3 linked regions of the Pontibacter liquoris genome follow. The protein of the gene in region 3 interacts with the protein of the main gene of each other region in a pairwise test. Links are inferred from orthologs where the notes say so. Each region holds a gene or a part of one and is shown on either strand. Other genes may lie near its edges.

Evidence for each region.
Region 1: the proteins of groL (region 3) and LWL52_RS06560 interact in binary tests that used the Escherichia coli proteins (3 or more experiments, as listed by UniProt). The link is inferred for Pontibacter liquoris from one-to-one orthologs.
Region 2: the proteins of groL (region 3) and LWL52_RS01500 interact in binary tests that used the Escherichia coli proteins (3 or more experiments, as listed by UniProt). The link is inferred for Pontibacter liquoris from one-to-one orthologs.

The regions. Positions count from the first base shown.
Region 1 is NZ_JALEBG010000001.1:1,603,788-1,609,871, forward strand. What follows is about bases 1,075-3,846. They hold LWL52_RS06560 (ABC transporter ATP-binding protein), read right to left. Parts: upstream 2,963-3,846; coding sequence 2,186-2,962; downstream 1,075-2,185. Other genes in these bases: LWL52_RS06555 (NupC/NupG family nucleoside CNT transporter), read left to right, coding at 1,075-2,116; LWL52_RS06565 (MlaE family ABC transporter permease), read right to left, coding at 2,978-3,709; LWL52_RS06570 (SDR family oxidoreductase), read left to right, coding at 3,825-3,846. Outside these bases: LWL52_RS06545 (electron transfer flavoprotein subunit alpha/FixB family protein), read left to right, coding at 1-83; LWL52_RS06550 (bifunctional nuclease family protein), read left to right, coding at 98-709; more of LWL52_RS06555, read left to right, coding at 812-1,074; more of LWL52_RS06570, read left to right, coding at 3,847-4,532; LWL52_RS06575 (phosphoribosylanthranilate isomerase), read left to right, coding at 4,567-5,235; LWL52_RS06580 (SDR family oxidoreductase), read left to right, coding at 5,290-5,994. UniProt on the Escherichia coli protein: Part of the ABC transporter complex MlaFEDB, which is involved in a phospholipid transport pathway that maintains lipid asymmetry in the outer membrane by retrograde trafficking of phospholipids from the outer membrane to the inner membrane.
Region 2 is NZ_JALEBG010000001.1:359,276-365,337, reverse strand. Bases 1,021-3,770 are described here. They hold LWL52_RS01500 (nucleotide exchange factor GrpE), read right to left. Parts: upstream 2,810-3,770; coding sequence 2,231-2,809; downstream 1,021-2,230. Other genes in these bases: obgE (GTPase ObgE), read right to left, coding at 3,108-3,770; dnaJ (molecular chaperone DnaJ), read right to left, coding at 1,082-2,227. Outside these bases: LWL52_RS01510 (ABC transporter ATP-binding protein), read right to left, coding at 1-888; more of obgE, read right to left, coding at 3,771-4,100; LWL52_RS01490 (adenylate kinase), read right to left, coding at 4,126-4,719; hpt (hypoxanthine phosphoribosyltransferase), read right to left, coding at 4,843-5,385; LWL52_RS01480 (sodium-translocating pyrophosphatase), read right to left, coding at 5,485-6,062. UniProt on the Escherichia coli protein: Participates actively in the response to hyperosmotic and heat shock by preventing the aggregation of stress-denatured proteins, in association with DnaK and GrpE. It is the nucleotide exchange factor for DnaK and may function as a thermosensor.
Region 3 is NZ_JALEBG010000001.1:2,176,311-2,182,576, reverse strand. Bases 1,272-4,225 are described here. They hold groL (chaperonin GroEL), read right to left. Parts: upstream 3,589-4,225; coding sequence 1,954-3,588; downstream 1,272-1,953. Other genes in these bases: secG (preprotein translocase subunit SecG), read right to left, coding at 4,187-4,225; groES (co-chaperone GroES), read right to left, coding at 3,626-3,916. In the rest of the region: LWL52_RS09020 (peptide MFS transporter), read left to right, coding at 1-343; LWL52_RS09015 (hypothetical protein), read left to right, coding at 504-1,097; more of secG, read right to left, coding at 4,226-4,579; LWL52_RS08995 (DUF8458 domain-containing protein), read right to left, coding at 4,581-5,891; LWL52_RS08990 (LptE family protein), read right to left, coding at 5,930-6,266.

The sequences.
Region 1 (6,084 bases), 570 kb from region 3 along the record:
AAGCCGCTGATTATGGCATAGTAGGCGACGCTTTCGAGGTGGTTCCTAAATTAATAGAAGCTGCCAAAGCGTTAGACAAATAGACTTAGAAGATACTGTGAAGAAAATTCAGCTAGAGATACTCGGGCTCTCCTCCAGCCAGTCCCAGACGGGATCGTTTGCGCTTGTACTGGGCGAGAGAGATGGAAACAGAAGGTTGCCCATTATTATCGGCATGTTTGAAGCCCAATCTATTGCCATCCAGATAGAGAAGATCAACCCTAACCGGCCTCTTACCCACGACCTGTTCAAAACTTTTGCCGAACAGGTAAATGTAAGTATAACCGAAATTCTGATTTCGGACCTGAAGGAAGGGGTGTTCTACTCCCGGATCATGTGCACGGACGGCACCAAAGATTTCGAACTCGATGCCCGTCCTTCGGATGCGATCGCCATCGGGCTGCGCTTCGGCGTGCCTATTTATACGGTGGAGAGCGTTTTATCGGAAGCAGGTATTATTCTGAGCGATCTGGAAGACGAAGAAGAGAACGAGGAGATGGCCGTGAAAAGCAGCACCTCCAGCACTTCTTCTTCCAGCAGTTCGGGAGCCAAAGAATCCCTCAGCCAGACTTCTGTGGATGAATTGAATAAAATGCTCAACGATGCCCTGGAGAAGGAAGACTACGAACGGGCTGCCAAAATACGGGATGAGTTAAATAAGCGTAACTAAGCCTAACATAAAGTATACCTGAAAAGTCCTGCGCCGAACGCGCAGGACTTTTTGTTTTATGATTTTAATACCCTTACTTTTGGCCCAAATTTCATCCCTAACATGTTAGATATTCTTAGAGGGCTCATTGGCTTAGTGGTCTTGTTGTCCATTGGCTTCTTATTTTCAAAAAACAGAAGAGCAATAAACTGGAAGCTTGTAGGATTCGGTGTTTTCCTGCAAATTCTATTTGGCGTACTGGTTACGCAGGTACCCTTAATTGCAGATGGTTTTGCGGCCGTAAGCCGGGGTTTTGTTACGTTTCTTGATTTCTCTCAGGCCGGCGCCCAGTTTCTTTTCGGCAACCTGGCCGATCCGGGTAAGAACAACGGGCTGGGGTTTATCTTTGCTTTTTCAGTACTGCCTACTATCATTTTCTTTTCTACTGTTTCCTCGGGCTTATACTACCTGGGCGTGCTGCAGAAGATCGTGTATGGTATTGCCTGGGTAATGTCTAAAGGCATGCGCCTGTCGGGTGCCGAGAGCCTTTCTGCTGCCGGCAACATCTTCCTGGGGCAAACAGAAGCCCCTTTGCTGGTGCGGCCTTTTATTTCCCGCATGACGAAGTCAGAACTGATGTGCCTCATGACGGGAGGTATGGCAACCCTGGCTGGTGGTGTGCTGGCTGCTTATGTATCTTTTCTGGGGGGCAATGACCCGGCCCTGAAAGCGGTATTTGCTGCCCACCTGCTCACAGCCTCTATCATGAACGCACCGGCAGGTATCGTGCTAGCTAAAATGCTGGTGCCCGAAACTGAGCCGGAAAAGATCAATACCGAGCTGGAAGTAAGTGACGAGCAGCTGGGCGTGAACCTGGTCGATGCCCTTTCGCGGGGTGCGGCGGATGGTCTGCGGCTTGCAGCCAACGTAGGTGGCATGCTGATGGCCTTCATTGCCGTAATTGCATTGGTTAACTACCTGCTGACCGATATGATCGGTGTCTGGACGGGCCTGAATGGGTGGGTTGTAGCCAGCATTGCCGGTCGTTTTGATGGTTTTTCGCTGCAGTATATTTTGGGTCAGATCTTCCGGGTATTTGCCTTTATTATGGGCGTTCCGTGGGTAGACACCTTGCAGGTAGGCAGTTTGCTGGGGCAAAAAACGGCTATCAACGAGTTTGTGGCTTACCTGGATCTGGCAGAAATGAAAAATGCCGGTTCTATTTCACCAAAGTCTATTGTAATGGCTACTTACGCACTTTGCGGTTTCTCTAACTTCAGTTCCATCGCAATACAGATCGGTGGCATTGGTGGTATGGCGCCAAATCAGCAGGGCAACCTATCCAAGCTAGGGTTTATGGCGTTGCTGGGAGCCTCGCTGGCCTGTATGATGACGGCTACAGTGGCAGGAATGCTGTATGGCCTGTAAAATGGCTTAAACTATAAAAGGCCTGCTGTTGCAAAACAGCAGGCCTTTTATAGTTTACAGGCAAAGCACTTAAAGCCCTTGCTGTTCTTCCTGTTCCTCCATCTTTTTGGCATAGCGCATCAAGCGGTTGGCAAAAATAAAGTCTTTCAGCTCCCGCACCTGGTTTTCCATAATATCGGCGCTGGTGCCTTCCCATAGCTTTTTACCCTCGTAGAGGAACATGATCTTGTCGCCGATCTCAATCACGGAGTTCATGTCGTGGGTTACCACAATAGTTGTAATATTATACTCCTCAGTGATCTCATGGATGAGCTCATCTATTTTAATCGAGGTTTGCGGGTCGAGGCCGGAGTTCGGTTCGTCACAAAACAGGTACGTACAATTGGGCGCAATGGCGCGGGCAATGCCCACACGCTTTTTCATGCCGCCGCTGAGCTCCGAGGGCATTTTCTTATTCGCATTCTCCAGGCCTACGCGCTGCAGACAAAAATTGACGCGGTCCAGGCGCTCGCTCCGGCTCATTTCGGTCAGCATTTTCAACGGGAATTCTATGTTCTCTTCCACAGTCATCGAATCGAAGAGGGCAGAACCCTGGAAAAGCATGCCGATCTTACGCCGGATCTCCTGCCGGATATCGAGTTTGTTGTTGGTAAAGTATGTTCCGTCGAAGGTTACACTGCCCAGGTCGGGTTTTACCAGGCCTACAATGCACTTGAGCAGCACGCTTTTACCCGTACCGCTTGAGCCTAACAGCAGGTTTGTTTTGCCGGTTTCAAAGACGCCACTAATGCCATCCAGCACCTTTCTGCCGTTAAATGATTTATGTATGTTGTGTATCTCTATCATAAAAAAGAATTAACCTTATAGCAGGAGCTGTGCACACACAAAGTCTGCTATTAATACGGCAATAACGCTGTTGGTAACGGCTGCGGTACTGGCGGCGCCCACTTCCAGGGCCCCACCTGCTGTGAAGTAACCTCTGAAAGAAGAGATTGTTGAGATCAGAAAAGCAAATACAACAGACTTGATCAGAGCAAAGGTGATGTTATACCCGATAAAGTCTTCGCGGATGCCTGTAATATATTCCTGTGCGGTAAGTTCGCCGGAAAGCGTGCCCGCTATATAGCCGCCTGCAATGGACAGGAACATAGACAAAATGACCAGCATGGGGAACACCAGCAGCGCGGCAATGATTTTAGGCAGCACCAGGTAAGAAGCCGAGTTAATGCCCATCACTTCCAGGGCATCTACCTGTTCGGTGATCTGCATGGTGCCCAGGCCACCGGCTATACTAGAGCCTACCTTGCCGGCCAGCACAATGGAAGTGATAGTAGGAGCCAGTTCCAGGATCGTCATCTCGCGCACCATAAAGCCGATGGTAGACCGGGGTATGAAGGCATTGTTGAGGTTATAGGATACCTGCACACAGGTCACAGCGCCGATAAAAGTGGAGACGATGGCCACAATGGCAATGGAGTTGATCCCGATCAGAATGGCCTCATCGATCGTCCTGTTAAAAAGGATGCGGGCCGACTCGCCGCGTGAAAACAGGCTGGTGATAAAAAGTAAATACTTTCCGAAATACTGCAGCATAGGTAAGGGCGCGTGGAGGTTAAATCATGCGAATACAAGGTGATGCTAAACAAAAATACTGTTTAATACCTATATTACGTTTAAAATTGTAAAACATATAAACTCAGACATATTTATGCAACGATACATTTTGGTGACCGGAGGTACCAAAGGAATCGGTAAGGCCGTGATAGAGCAGTTTGCCGGCGAAGGCTTTCATATTATCACTTGTTCCCGAAACGAAAAGGACTTGCAAAAGTTGAAGCTTGAAATTGAACAGCGGTTTACTTTTAGCAAAGTATTTTACCGGGCTGCCGATTTAAGCGATAGATTGGCCTTAAATGCGTTTGCCAGCTATGTAAAAGGGCTGAACGTGAAAGTGGATGTGCTGGTAAATAACAGCGGCCTGTTTATCCCGGGCAAAATAACGGAGGAAAACGACGAGGCCCTGCCTTTCATGATCAATACCAACCTGTATAGCGCTTATTATTTAACCCGCGCCTTTGTGCCGGACATGATCCAGCGTCGCTCGGGCCATATATTTAACCTTTGCTCTACGGCCAGCATCACGCCTTATATTAATGGGGGCTCTTACTGCATCTCCAAATTTGCCGTGTATGGGATGACGAAGGTCTTGCGCGAGGAGCTGAAGGAGCATAATGTTCGCGTGACAGCCATACTTCCGGGAGCTACGCTTACGGCAAGCTGGGAAGGAGTAGACCTGCCACCGGAGCGTTTTATTAAGCCTGAGGATGTCGCTGTCTCGATTTACAATGCCTATACATTATCAGAAAGCAGCGTAGTAGAGGAGCTTTTGATCAGGCCGCAACTCGGCGATATTTAACACAAGTATAAACAGAATATAGCGTTTAGCAGAAATGATCAGACACGGGCACAAGCCGCATGTGAAAATCTGTTGCATCAGCAGCATACAGGAAGCGCATACCGCCATACAGCAAGGTGCTTCGGCGTTAGGGCTGGTGGGAGAAATGCCCAGTGGCCCGGGGGTGATCAGTGATACGCTTATCCGGGAGATTGCCCGGCTGATTCCGCCGCCCATTGCGTCTTTTCTACTAACCAGTCATACTACTCCGGCGCGTATCCTTCAGCATCATGACCGGGTGCATACCAACACCATCCAGCTGGTGGATGCGCTGGCACCGGAAGGCTATCAACAGCTCCGCGAGGCCTTGCCGGGCATAAAACTGGTGCAGGTGGTGCATGTGCTGGGCGAAGAGAGCGTGGAAGAAGCGCAACAGGCTGCCGAACATGCCGATGCCATCCTATTGGATTCGGGTAACCCGAAACTGCCGGTGAAAGAACTGGGCGGCACCGGCCGCATACACGACTGGGTCATTAGCCGGAAAATACGCGAAAGCATCAGCAAGCCCCTTTTCTTGGCAGGCGGCTTAAACGCAGACAATGTGCGGGAGGCCATTGAAGTGGTGCAGCCCTTTGGCGTTGACCTCTGCAGCGGAGTGCGCACCAACGGCCTGCTGGACCCGTATAAACTGGAGAAATTCTTTGAAGCAATAGAGAAAGTATAAAGCCCGCCAAAGCAGGGGGATTTTATACTTTCAGGCACTATAAACGATGAAAAAATGGAATTAGAAGGTAAGATAGCTGTGGTTACGGGCGTAAGTAAGGGCATTGGCCTTGCCACCGTGCAGGCACTGCTCGCCAAAGGAATGAAAGTAGCCGGCTGGGGCCGCACCGCGCCCGATTTGCAGCATGAAAATTTCAGCTTCTTCGAATGCGATGTGCGTTATCCTGAGTCAGTGCAGCGGGCCTTTGATCAGACCATCACACAGCTGGGTATTCATGTGTCGGTGCTGGTGAACAACGCCGGCCTGGGTATAGCCGGAAAGCTGGATGAAATATCGGTAGACGACTGGCAGCTGATGTTTGATACCAACGTAAATGGTGTTTTTTACGCATCAAGGCTGGTTTTGCCGGAAATGAAAGAACAGGAAGAAGGGCACATCGTGAACATTTCGTCCATTGCCGGTACCACCGGTGTGGAGCTGATGTCAGGTTACTGCGGCTCCAAGCATGCCGTGCGCGGTATATCGCATGCCTTGTATAAAGAGGTGCGCGACTATGGCGTAAAAGTAACCTGCATCTACCCGGGCTCCGTGCAAACCAATTTCTTCGATAACATAGAAGGCGTTACGGTAAGCAGCAACATGATGCGCCCGGAAGACATTGCCTATACGATATTGCATGTGCTGGAATCACATCCCAACTATCATCATGTCGATATCGAAGTGCGCCCGCTGATGCCCAAAGGAAAACGGCAGAAATAAACAGGAACCTGCAAGTATGGCGCAGCTTTCGTAAATTGCACACCATACTTGCCCGTGCTCGCCCTGCAGGAGCCCTGAAGCAATACACCG
Region 2 (6,062 bases), 1.8 Mb from region 3 along the record:
TTTTCGGATGAAGATATCATTTATACTTGGCACCAGCTCCACAAACGAGTGTACCTCCACGCGCTCAATGAGGTAGCGCAGCAAATCGTTCGGAGTGGTGCCGTTGAGTAATTTTATGTGGGCCCTGAAAATGCCATGGTTTACGTGTTGCTCCAGCACCTGGTAATCGGGCGAGGTGACCAGCAGGTTCCCGTTCCCGATCACCTGGAAGGTATCCGTTTTGTAAGCGTTCTTGATCTCTTTCACTGATCCGTCCAGCACCTTGCGCGACCGGTTAATGAGCGCGATATTGTCGCAAAGCTCCTCCACTGACTCCATCCGGTGCGTCGAAAAAATAATGGTGGCGCCCCGCTCGCGCAGGTTCAGGATCTCGTCCTTTATCAGGTTGGCATTGATGGGATCGAACCCGGAAAAAGGCTCATCCAGGATAATGAGCGAAGGCTCGTGCAGCACCGTGGCAATGAACTGCACTTTCTGCTGCATGCCTTTCGAGAGGTCTTCGATATGCTTGCCCAGCCACTCCCGTATTTCAAAACGGTCTATCCAGGTTTTGATGCGGGCCGTGGCGTCGCTCTTGCTTAGGCCTTTGAGTTGGGCCAGGTATAGCAGCTGCTCCCCCACCTTCATTTTCTTGTAAAGGCCGCGCTCTTCGGGCAGATAGCCCATTTCCTTGATATGGTCGGGCCGCAGGCGCTCTCCTTTAAAGTATATCTCCCCCGAATCGGCGCCTGTGATCTGGGTGATGATGCGGATAAGCGAGGTTTTGCCGGCGCCGTTGGGTCCCAGCAAGCCAAAAATGCAGCCCGCCGGAATCTCGAAACTCACCTCATCCAGTGCGGTGTGGTTGGCGTACTGCTTTGATACGCCGTTAATCTTAAGAATACTCAATGCTGGTTCCTTTAAGTTCAATCAAAAATAGCTTTATCCTGCGCATCAGGCAAATATATTCGGATTGTTAGATGTTTTATCGACGAAGCCTAGTTTTCAGAGGATGAAAGCCCCGGCAGCGCTGCCGAATAAAAAAGCCGCCTCTTCCTTTGCAGGAGGGCGGCTTTTGTTCTATCCGTTAGTAAATCGCGGCTTACTGAAAGTAATCTTTCACTTTCTCGAAGAAGCCTTTGTCGTTTTTACCTGGCTGGGGCGCAAAGTTGCCTGACTCCCGCAACGCCTCGAGCATGGCTCGTTCGTCGCTGCTGAGTGATTTTGGCGTCCATACATTGATGTGGATCAGCTGGTCGCCTCTGTCGTAGCCATTGATGTCTTTTATACCTTTGCCGCGCAGCCTGAAGATCTCGCCGCTTTGCGTGCCTGGTTTGATACTGATCTTTACTTTGCCCGAAATAGTCGGCACTTCGATCTCCGCTCCCAACGCCGCATCCACAAAACTGATGTACTGGTCGAAGATCACGTTGTTCCCGTCGCGCTTCAGGGTAGGGTGCGCCTCTTCCTCGATCTGGATCAGCAGATCGCCCGGCACGCCGCCGCGCTCGGGCACGTTGCCTTTGCCGCTCATAGACAGTTGCATGCCATCCATTACGCCAGCCGGCACATTGATCGAGATCACCTCTTCCTGCTGCTCGCGGCCTGTACCATGGCACACGTTACAGTTGTGCGTCACAATACGGCCTTCGCCGTTACAGGTAGGGCAAGTCGCTGTAGACACCATCTGGCCCAGCATGGTGTTTACCACCTGGCGCACCTGGCCCGAACCCTGGCACTGCCCGCAGGTCTGCATATCGGTGCCGTTCTTGGCGCCGTTGCCCCCGCAGGTACTACACGCCACATAGCGCTTTACTTTTATTTTTTTCTCAACACCATTGGCAATTTCTTCCAGGTTAAGCTTCAGCTTGATGCGCAGGTTGCTGCCCTTGCGCACACGGCGTCCGCCACCCCCGCGGGAGCCGCCAAAGAAACTTTCAAAAGGGCTTCCGCCGCCCCCGAAAATATCGCCGAACTGCGAGAAAATATCCTCCATGTTCATGCCACCGCCGCCAAAGCCGCCGTTCATACCCTGGTGGCCGAACTGGTCGTAACGCTGGCGCTTCTGCTGATCACTCAGCACCTCGTAGGCCTCCGCAGCTTCCTTAAACTTTTCTTCTGCGGTGTGGTCGTCGGGGTTCTTATCCGGGTGGTGCTTGATGGCTAGTTTACGGTAAGCCTTCTTTATCTCTTCCTGGCTGGCACTCTTGCTTACTCCTAAAACTTCGTAATAATCTCTCTTAGCCATTGCTTACGCTCCTATGATAACTTTTGAAAACCGGATCACCTTATCGTTCAAGGTATATCCCTTTTCAATTATGTCGATAACCTTCCCTTTCAGGTCATCAGATGGGGCCGGGGCTTGTGTTACAGCTTCCTGCAGGTCGCTGTCGAAGTTATCCCCAACCTGTACTTCGATCGGCTTCAGGCCTTTCTGCTGCGTTACATGCTTCAGCTTATGGAAAACAAGGTCCAGCCCCTGCGCCAGCACGTCCACCTCTTTGGTAGAGCCGAGCGCCTGCCTGGCCCGTTCCATATCGTCCAGCACCGGCAACAGGTCGCCCATCAGCTCCTGCGTAGCCGTCTTCGACAGGTCGATGCGCTCTTTAGCCGTGCGGCGTCTGAAGTTCTCGAACTCAGCCATCAGGCGGATGTATTTGTCTTTCATTTCTGCCAGCTCAGCTGCTGCAGTATCGGTAGGAGTCGCTTCGGTTTCATCCGTTTCCTCCTGCTGGTTCAGTGTCTGCTCCTCTTGCGGGGTGGCAGCATTGGCAGCATTTTCCTGAATTTCTTCCTGCGCCTGGTTGTTCTTGCTATCTTTATCTGACATAATGCCTCAAAAATATTAGGTTAATAAGTCTGTATTGTCTTGTCAATTAGTTTGCCAAACCGCCCTTCGTGTCAAGTTGGCACTTTTAATTCTGAATGACTGAGTAAATGAATGACTGAATAATGAGATGATATGCACACAAAACCTCACCTTGGTAGCCAGTATTTTATTCAATGATTCAAAATTCAATGATTCAAAATTCAATTATTCAAAATTAAAGCCGCAAGCGCTTAAAAAAAATCGGTAGACAACTTTGCAGCTTCTACCGATCATGTATAAATCACACGAGGTGGTTGCGCTAGCTATTGAGTGCCTCCCAGATCATGTCTTTTAACGTCATAATGTTCTTGCCTGTAATGCTCGATATAAAGACGGTTGGTAAACCTTCGGGCAGCGTTTGCCGCATTTCTTCTTCCAGCTCCTCATCCAGCATATCGGCTTTGGTGACAGCCAGGAGGCGCTTTTTGTCCAGAAGTTCCGGGTTAAAGGTTTCCAGCTCGTTCAGCAGCACCTCGTATTCTTTGGCAATGTCGGCACTCTCACAGGAAACCATAAATAACAGCATGGAGTTCCGTTCAATGTGGCGCAGGAAGCGTAATCCCAGTCCTTTGCCTTCGGATGCCCCTTCAATGATCCCCGGAATATCCGCCATCACAAATGACTTGTAGTCGCGATAAGCCACTACACCCAGATTAGGGGCCAGCGTGGTAAAGGCGTAATTGGCAATTTTAGGCTTAGCAGCCGATACAACCGAAAGCAGCGTGGATTTACCGGCATTCGGAAAGCCCACCAGTCCCACATCGGCCAGTAACTTAAGTTCCAGGATCACCCACTCCTCGCGGCCGGGCTCGCCGGGCTGGGCATGGCGTGGGGTCTGGTTGGTAGGCGATTTAAAATGGGCATTGCCCAGGCCACCGCGGCCGCCAGGCGTCAGGATAATTTCCTGGCCGTGTTCGGTGATCTCGCACATGACCTCGCCGGTCTCATCGTTGCGGGCAATCGTGCCCAGCGGTACTTCCAGCACCTCGTCTTTGCCCTGGGCGCCAAACGAGTGGCTGGGCCCGCCGTTATGGCCGTTTTCGGCAATAATATGCTTGCGGAACTGCAGGTGCAGCAGCGTCCATAGCTGGGAATTGCCACGCAGGATAATATGTCCGCCACGGCCGCCGTCGCCGCCGTCGGGTCCACCTTTGGCCGTCAGTTTATCGCGGTGCAGGTGTGCCGATCCCGCACCACCGTGACCGGAGCGCGAGCAGATTTTTACGTAATCAATAAAGTTGGATGATGCCAAATTATGGGGGCCTAAATGTCTCTTGCTACTTCCCTTCCTGCTTTGCTTTCAGGCCATCGATCTGCTGGCAAAGGTTGTTAAAGATCTCCTCGATCTCGCCAATACCCTCTACCGTACAGAATTTGCCCTGGCCTGCATAGTAATCGGCTACAGGGGCGGTTTTGGTGTTATACTCCTGCACACGCTTGCGGATCAGTTCTTCGTTCTGGTCGTCGGGGCGGCCGGATGTTTTGCCACGCAGCAGCAGGCGCTTGGTTAGCTCCTCGTCGTCTACCCGCAGGGCAATCATGCAGGAAATGGCGGTACCGTGCTCCTGCAACAGCTTGTCCAGACCCTGCGCCTGCGGCACGGTGCGCGGAAAGCCATCGAAAATAAAGCCGGCAGCCTGCCGATGCTCTTTCACTTTGTTCTCAATCATGCCGATCACCACTTCGTCGGGTACCAGCAGGCCGCTGTCCATCAAATTTTTAGCTTCCAGGCCCAGGGCGGTGCCTGCAGCAATTTCGGAACGAAGCAAATCGCCGGTAGACAAGTGGATAAGGTTGTATTTATCAATCAGCTTCTGACTCTGAGTTCCTTTACCGGCTCCCGGAGGACCAAACAAAACGATGTTGAGCATATCTTATAGCTAGAAATAAAAGGCAAATGTACGTATAAAATTAATGTGCTTTTTCAAATTTTCGAACGGCTGCTAACCCGCTTCCCATTTAAAAGCCTGCAAACGCGCGCAGTTTTTGGTTGGTTACGACACGATTTTATAAATATCGCGCAGGTTGCGGCCCAGGCCATTGTAATCCAGGCCATAGCCTACCACAAAATCATTGGGAATCGTTTTGGCCACGTATTTCACCTCCAGCTCATGCTGCAGGCACTCGGGCTTCATTAGCAGCGTAGCCACCTCCACCGAAGCCGGGCCGCGGTCTGCCAGTTGTTTGAGCAGGCCATGCACCGTATGGCCCGTGTCCACAATGTCTTCCAGCACAATCACATGGCGCCCGCTGATGTCTTCGTTCAGGCCCAGGATCTCTTTTACCTTGCCCGTGCTGTGCATATCCTGGTAAGAGGCCAGGCGGATAAAGGAAACTTCGCAAGGAATGGAAATGCGCTTGAGCAGATCAGCGGTAAACATAAAGGAGCCATTGAGCACAGCCAGGAAAAGTGGCGTTTTGCCGGCATACGCCTGGTCCAGTTGCTCGGCCAGCATCACGATGCGTGCAATGATCTCTTCTTCGCAAATGTATGTGCTGAAACTGCAATCATGCAGGGTTATGGTACGGGGATTCATGGGTCGGTTCTTTTGGTGGCCTGACAAAGATAAGTATAAATTAAAAAATAAGCCCAACGCAATGGTTGGGCTTATACTTACAGGCACTTATTATTGCTCTTACTTTGCTGCAAGGCCTTTTAAAACAATGGTATGCGGCGGCATGGCGTCCGCTTTTGCAGTAGATGGGGCCACGTGGGTGGCATCCAGGTTTATTTTGTTCAGCTCCTTGTTGATCTTGATCGGCGCTTCGGGAATGGCGGGCTCCTGGTCCAGGGCAATGTAAGGCGCAATAACCAGCGACACGATTGACATGAGCTTGATGAGAATGTTCATACTTGGCCCGGAGGTATCCTTGAACGGGTCGCCCACGGTATCGCCTGTTACGGAGGCCTTGTGCGGCTCGGAGCCTTTATACTCCATCACGCCGTTGATCATCACGCCCTGCTCAAACGATTTCTTGGCGTTATCCCAGGCGCCGCCGGCATTGGACTGGAACATGGCCATCAGCACACCCGACACAGTTACGCCGGCCAGCAGACCGCCCAGTACCTCGGCCGAAGAAGTATCCGGCAGCACGCCTTTCAGGCCGAACCCGATAATGAGCGGCACGATCAGGGCAATAGCGCCCGGCAGCAGCATCTCGCGGATAGCGGCTTCGGTAGAGATGGCCACGCATTTTTCATACTCGGGCTTTC
Region 3 (6,266 bases):
TGTGATGCAGCGTGGCGGCGTAGAGGATGAAGCGGTGAAAGCAAGCATCATGTGGTTGATCGCCACATACTTCTTTCATACAATCGGTGAGCTTTGCCTGTCCCCAATCGGACTGTCGATGGTAACACGCCTGGCGCCGGTTACGCTGGTATCGATGCTGATGGGTGTGTGGTTCCTGGCGCCGTTTGTGGCCCAGATCGCCGGTGGTTACATCGCTTCTTATGTAGAAGAGCTTGGTGCATTCACCATTTTCTCTACTATCGGCGTATTTGTGATTGTAGCTGGTTTGATACTGGTGGCCCTTACCCGCAAGCTGATGTATATGATGCACGGCCGCGGATAATCTCTGGCTTTAGTATAAATTCAAAAGCTCCTGTCGTGGTAACGGCAGGAGCTTTTTTTATGAACCAAAATGCGCACGCATCGTTTTAAAATTCGGCTCCTTCAGATAAAATTAACGACAGCTGAAGGAAAGAACAAGGACAAGTATAGCTGTATTCCGGATGCAGAGACTCCAAACATGGTACGTGCCGGCGCTGATTTGCCTGCTGCTTGGCGCCTGCCAGGGCGACGAGGAGGAGGCTACCGCCTCACCGGAGCCCGCACCTGTCGCAGTAACCTACCTGATCAAAAAAGGACAACATTATGCCACATCCAATCCTTTCCGGAAAACAGCGGTTTTAGAAATCCGCTTTGAAGTGACGTTTGATAGCTCGGCCATTTATACCACAGCAGATCCTGCCAATCAAGGCGATATCAATAAGCTTTACGGGGTAGCTGATTGCGGCCAAGCACACCAGCAGAACAGCGCCAGGTTTGGCTGGCGTTGGTATAACAACCAGCTCGAACTGCATGCTTATACTTATGTGGACGGCAAACGGCAGTCGGCTTACATCGGGAATATGGTGATCGGGCAGAAGACAGCTTGCACACTGACGATGGGCGAGCGCTCCTATACCTTCTTCTTGCATGACAAACAGGTGACGCTTCCCCGTTCCTGCGCAGGAGTAGCAGCAGGCTACCAGTTATATCCTTACTTTGGTGGCGACGAACCCGCGCCGCACGATATCACCATCTTGATCCGGGAAATGAAGTAGCCTTTTTATTTTTGCTTTTACTAATATAGGAGAGAGCTCGGCTGAGGGTTCTTGCTATAGAATTAGAGAAGTAGTACCGGGTCCAACCGCTCCTGACCCCGCTTGGCTAAGGAGGCAGGCCTGTCATTGCTTATGTTGAAGTATAAACGCTGTAGTTTTGGCCTAATAAACTTTCCACCAAGATCCTTTCAGGATGACAAAAATAAAGAAGTCAGGAGAGAAGGTTCATACTTATACTTAGGCTATACTTTCATTGCGAATGCTATTGGGCGGACAGGTCGCGACCTGTCCCTACAAGGGGCTGATTGCAAAATACAGTAGCTAGCGAACAGGTCTCAGTCCTCGGGTTGAGCGCCTTGGTGTGTTGCGGTGCCCGTCAGGTCAGCCCGCAGCGCGAGCGAGGAGCAGCTTCACGCCACAGCGCGAAACGAAAGGACGAGCCCCCGCGGGCTTGGTGCGCTCCAAAATAAGAAATGAAACGAGGCAGGTATAAGACTGAGGAATACAGCTTGCTAGCAAGTATAGCTACAGTTTAAACTGAAATTAAGGCAGCTACCAAGTATAACCGGAAGTATAAAACTACGGAAGAAAGGCAGCTAGCAAGTATAACCAAAGTATAAAGGAGCATCAAAGGCTAGCTAAGAAGTATAGCTGGAAATATATAATCAGTGAAATAGCTGCAACTAAGTATAGGCACAAGTATAAAACACAGCAATACAGCGGCCAGCAAGTATAGCCTCAAGTATAAACCGAAGCATTTACCAGCAACTACCAAGTATAAAGGCATCACATACAAAAACACCCTGCGCCAAAACTGACGCAGGGTGTTTTTGTATGATTAAATAAGAATGGCAGATTACATCATACCGCCCATTCCGCCCATGCCACCTGGCATTGCCGGAGCGCCTTTGTCTTCTTCAGGCTCTTCAGAAACAACACACTCAGTAGTCAACAGTAAGCCTGCAATAGAGGCTGCGTTTTCCAGCGCAAGACGTGTTACCTTAGTTGGGTCAATGATACCGGCTGCAAACAGGTTCTCATACTTGTCTTCGCGGGCATTGTAACCGTAATCGGCTTTGCCTTCGCGCACCGCCTGTACCACTACAGAGCCTTCGCCACCGGCGTTAGCCACAATTGTTCGCAGCGGCGACTCCAGTGCAGTTCTAATGATTTGAACACCCGTCTGCTGGTCAGCATTTGCTACTTCTACGTTTTCTAACGCATCCAGCGCACGGATCAAGGCCACGCCACCACCTGCTACAATACCTTCTTCTACGGCAGCACGAGTTGCATGCAAGGCATCATCCACACGGTCTTTCTTCTCTTTCATCTCAACTTCTGTAGAAGCACCGATGTAAAGGATGGCAACACCGCCGGATAATTTTGCCAGACGCTCCTGCAGTTTCTCTCTGTCATAGTCAGAGGTAGTAGACTCCATTTGCGATTTGATCTGGTTGATACGGGCCACGATATCATCTTTCTGACCGGCACCGTTTACCAGGGTAGTGTTGTCTTTGTCGATGATCACTTTCTCAGCCTGGCCTAAGTAGTCTAGTGTAGCGTTCTCCAGTTTGTAACCGCGCTCTTCTGAGATCACAGTACCGCCAGTCAGGATAGCGATATCCTCCAGCATAGCTTTTCTTCTGTCGCCAAAGCCTGGGGCTTTTACAGCAGCAATTTTCAGCGAACCGCGCAGTTTGTTTACCACCAGGGTAGCCAAAGCTTCGCCGTCCACATCTTCTGCTACGATCACCAGGCCTTTACCTGTCTGAACAACCTGCTCCAATACCGGAAGTAGTTCTTTCATGGTAGAAACTTTTTTGTCGTAGATCAGGATGAAAGGATTGTCGAAATCGGCTTCCATTTTCTCAGCGTTAGTCACGAAGTATGGCGACAGGTAACCGCGGTCAAACTGCATACCTTCTACCGTTTTCACTTCTGTTTCCGTGCCTTTTGCTTCTTCTACCGTGATCACACCGTCTTTACCAACTTTGTCCATGGCATCGGCAATCATTTTACCAATTTCAGGATCGTTGTTGGCAGAGATAGTACCTACCTGAGAGATCTCGGAAGAATTCTCGATCTTTTTAGACTGAGACTTCAGGTTCTCTACAACAGCCGAAACGGCTTTGTCGATGCCACGCTTCAGGTCCATCGGGTTTGCACCAGCAGCTACGTTCTTGATACCGGCTGTATAGATGGCCTGGGCAAGTACAGTTGCTGTTGTAGTTCCGTCACCAGCCTGGTCAGCAGTTTTAGAAGCTACTTCTTTCACCAGCTGAGCACCCATGTTTTCGATAGGATCTTTCAGGTCGATCTCTTTCGCTACCGATACACCGTCTTTGGTGATCATCGGCGCACCGAATTTCTTATCGATGATAACGTTGCGGCCTTTAGGACCTAAGGTTACTTTTACGGCATTTGCCAGTTTGTCTACGCCCGACTTGATCTTGGTGCGTGCGTCTGTATCAAATGTGATGTTTTTAGCCATAATATTAAGATTTTGTAATTACGTTAATGAGATAAGATTAAAGGATAGCCAGGATGTCTGACTCGCGCATGATCAGGTAGTCGCTACCATCTACGGAGATCTCAGAGCCGGCATATTTGCCGTACAATACCTGGTCACCTACTTTCACCTGAGGCTTCATCAAAGCGCCCTGCTCTGATACTTTTCCTTCGCCTACGGCTACTACCTCACCACGTTGAGGTTTCTCTTTAGCAGTATCAGGAATAATGATACCTGATTTGGTTTTTTCTTCTGCTGCAGCAGGAGCTACAATTACTCTGTCTGCTAATGGTTTAATACTGATTGACATAGTTTGTGAGTTATAATTTTATGGTTGATATTAAACATTGAAACCACAGGTGTATTATCATTTCTTGTGCCACGCTGGCCTAACTGCCACATTAAGTCAAATTTTCAGTTAATAACGGCCACCTGCCTGACAGGTTTGACATATTTGGCAGCCGGCGGTTGCGGAGAGCAAGCGGTCTGTCAGGTTTGGCAGCCCAGGCGGGCAAGGGCTAAAAAAGAAAAGCCAGCTGAGGGTTCAGCTGGCTTTCAGGTATTGTTATAAGGGCGATGCCTATTTTTGCTTTGTGGTATCTACTACGGCCGGAATGTCAGCCGGGTCGGGGATAACAGCCGTAGAATCGGCAGCAGCTCCTGGCAAAGCTGGTGTAGCAGATGGTAACTGCGACTGGCGCGCGCGCTCTTCGTTCACGCTTCTGTTCATGATCGAAGAATCTTCAGAAGAGGAATCAACCATGTGTGAGCCCAACGACATTACGATCAAGGCGATAGCAAATCCCCAGGTAAGTTTTTCCAGTAAATCGCCGGTGCGCTTAACACCTACAAGCTGGCTGGTGCTGCCTCCAAACTGGCCAGACAGGCCGCCTCCCTTAGGATTTTGGGCAAGTACCACTAAAATAAGCAGCACGCAAACAAAGATAATAATGCTGATAAGGGCGATATACATATTAGGTTAAGTTTTGTAATTTTTCTATCTGTTCGGCAAAGTAACTCTTTTTTTCCGGATTTTTCAAAATGAGCTGCTCATATATTTTAATGGCTTTCTTTATTTTTCCCTGTTGCAGAAAGATATTTGCCAGGCTCTCCGAGGCTATGCCTTTCTTTATCTTGCTGTTCCGCAGCGAGAGGTCTTCTTGCGGCTCGGAGCGTAATTTGATATTATTCAGGGCTTTTAACCGAGGGTTAAGCTTTAGAAACTGGTCAATGATATCAAGTTGCTGCACCAGTACATCTTCACTAGCCGGCGTGGCTTTTTCCAGTTCATGTGTTTTGCTGTACTCCAGAATAAGCTCCGGGTGGAAGCCCAAAGGTCGCGGGGGAGTAATGTCATCTTTCAGCTGCAGCGCTTCGCCCATGCGGCTGGAGGCCATCCCATAGCCCAGCACGTCTTCGTCGTATAGCTTATCGATGACATCGTAGCGGTACTTGATTTCGGCTGCTTCCGGGTTGGCAGGTAAGGCAAACGCGGCAAGAAGTTCTTCTTCCGGCAGCGTTTTAAGCGGCACAAAAGTATACTCCTCCGTTGCCGCAATGGCAGGATCTTGTTCCGGTGCTTCTTCCTCCTGCGGTAGTTCCTCTAGGGCTTCCCGTGTTTCCTGCAAATGGGTCACTTCAGGCGCCCCAGTTATAAAGGAATTGCTGGCTAATGGTGGTACTACATCCGGTTTCTGGGCCAGTAAGTCAGTAAAAGAGGCACTCAGGCTGTTGATGGTCAGCAGTTTTGCCAGTTCGGCATCCATCAATTCCTGCTCGGTAGGCACCCGTACCGGCGGCTGTTCTGCAATCGGTTTTGATGCTTCCGGCAGCGCTATCTCCTCTTGAGCATTGCCATCACTTATCTCTGCTATTTCTGCCGGGGTGTCATATTCTGTTTCGGCTGGTATAACAGCTTCCGGCGCAGTAATAAAGTCCTCCGTTGTTTCTGTAATCTCCTCTAGAGCAGAGTTGTTAATTGCCTGTAGTTCGCGTGTTTCTTCTGGTTTAATTTCCTGTGCTTCGGGCTCTTCGAATACGGGAAGGGGGGCAGGAGATGTATAGATCAGGCGCTTCATCAGCTGCCGGTCTGTGGCATAGGCAGAAGCGCGGCGCAGGCGCTGGGTAGACAGCATACTGCCTTTGTCGTAAGCCGATTTGGCTAGTAACAGGTGTGCCGTCTGGCAGTAGGGGAAGGTCGCAGCAACCTTCTCCAGCTCTTCTGTCTGCTGGTCCGAAATATTCGATACCTCTTGTATTAGTTTAAGAAAAGCCGATTTATTCATGTAAAAACAATTTGTAACGAATTAAACCTGACGGTATACTACCAGTTGGCAACAGTTTTATTAAACACATCGGCTATCAGGCGATCTGACAGGCTTTCGATAGCTGAGGTGGGGATACGCGTAATATCCACGTCCTGGGCAAAGTCTTCGGAAATGGAAAAAAGCCGGTCAAAGCTTTCATCCGGGTTCTTGGTATTTGTGTAATGCACCTGGATGCCAAGGGTCAGTCGGTTCAGGGCCGCACGATCTTCAAGGCCCTCCCGCTGGATGGCTGCTGGTGTAATGGTAAAGCTAACAATCTGGCCTTCCAATTGCAAATCGCCGTTAGACTGCAAAACCGTCAAATTCGAATTCCGGCGATAATAATTTTTAAAG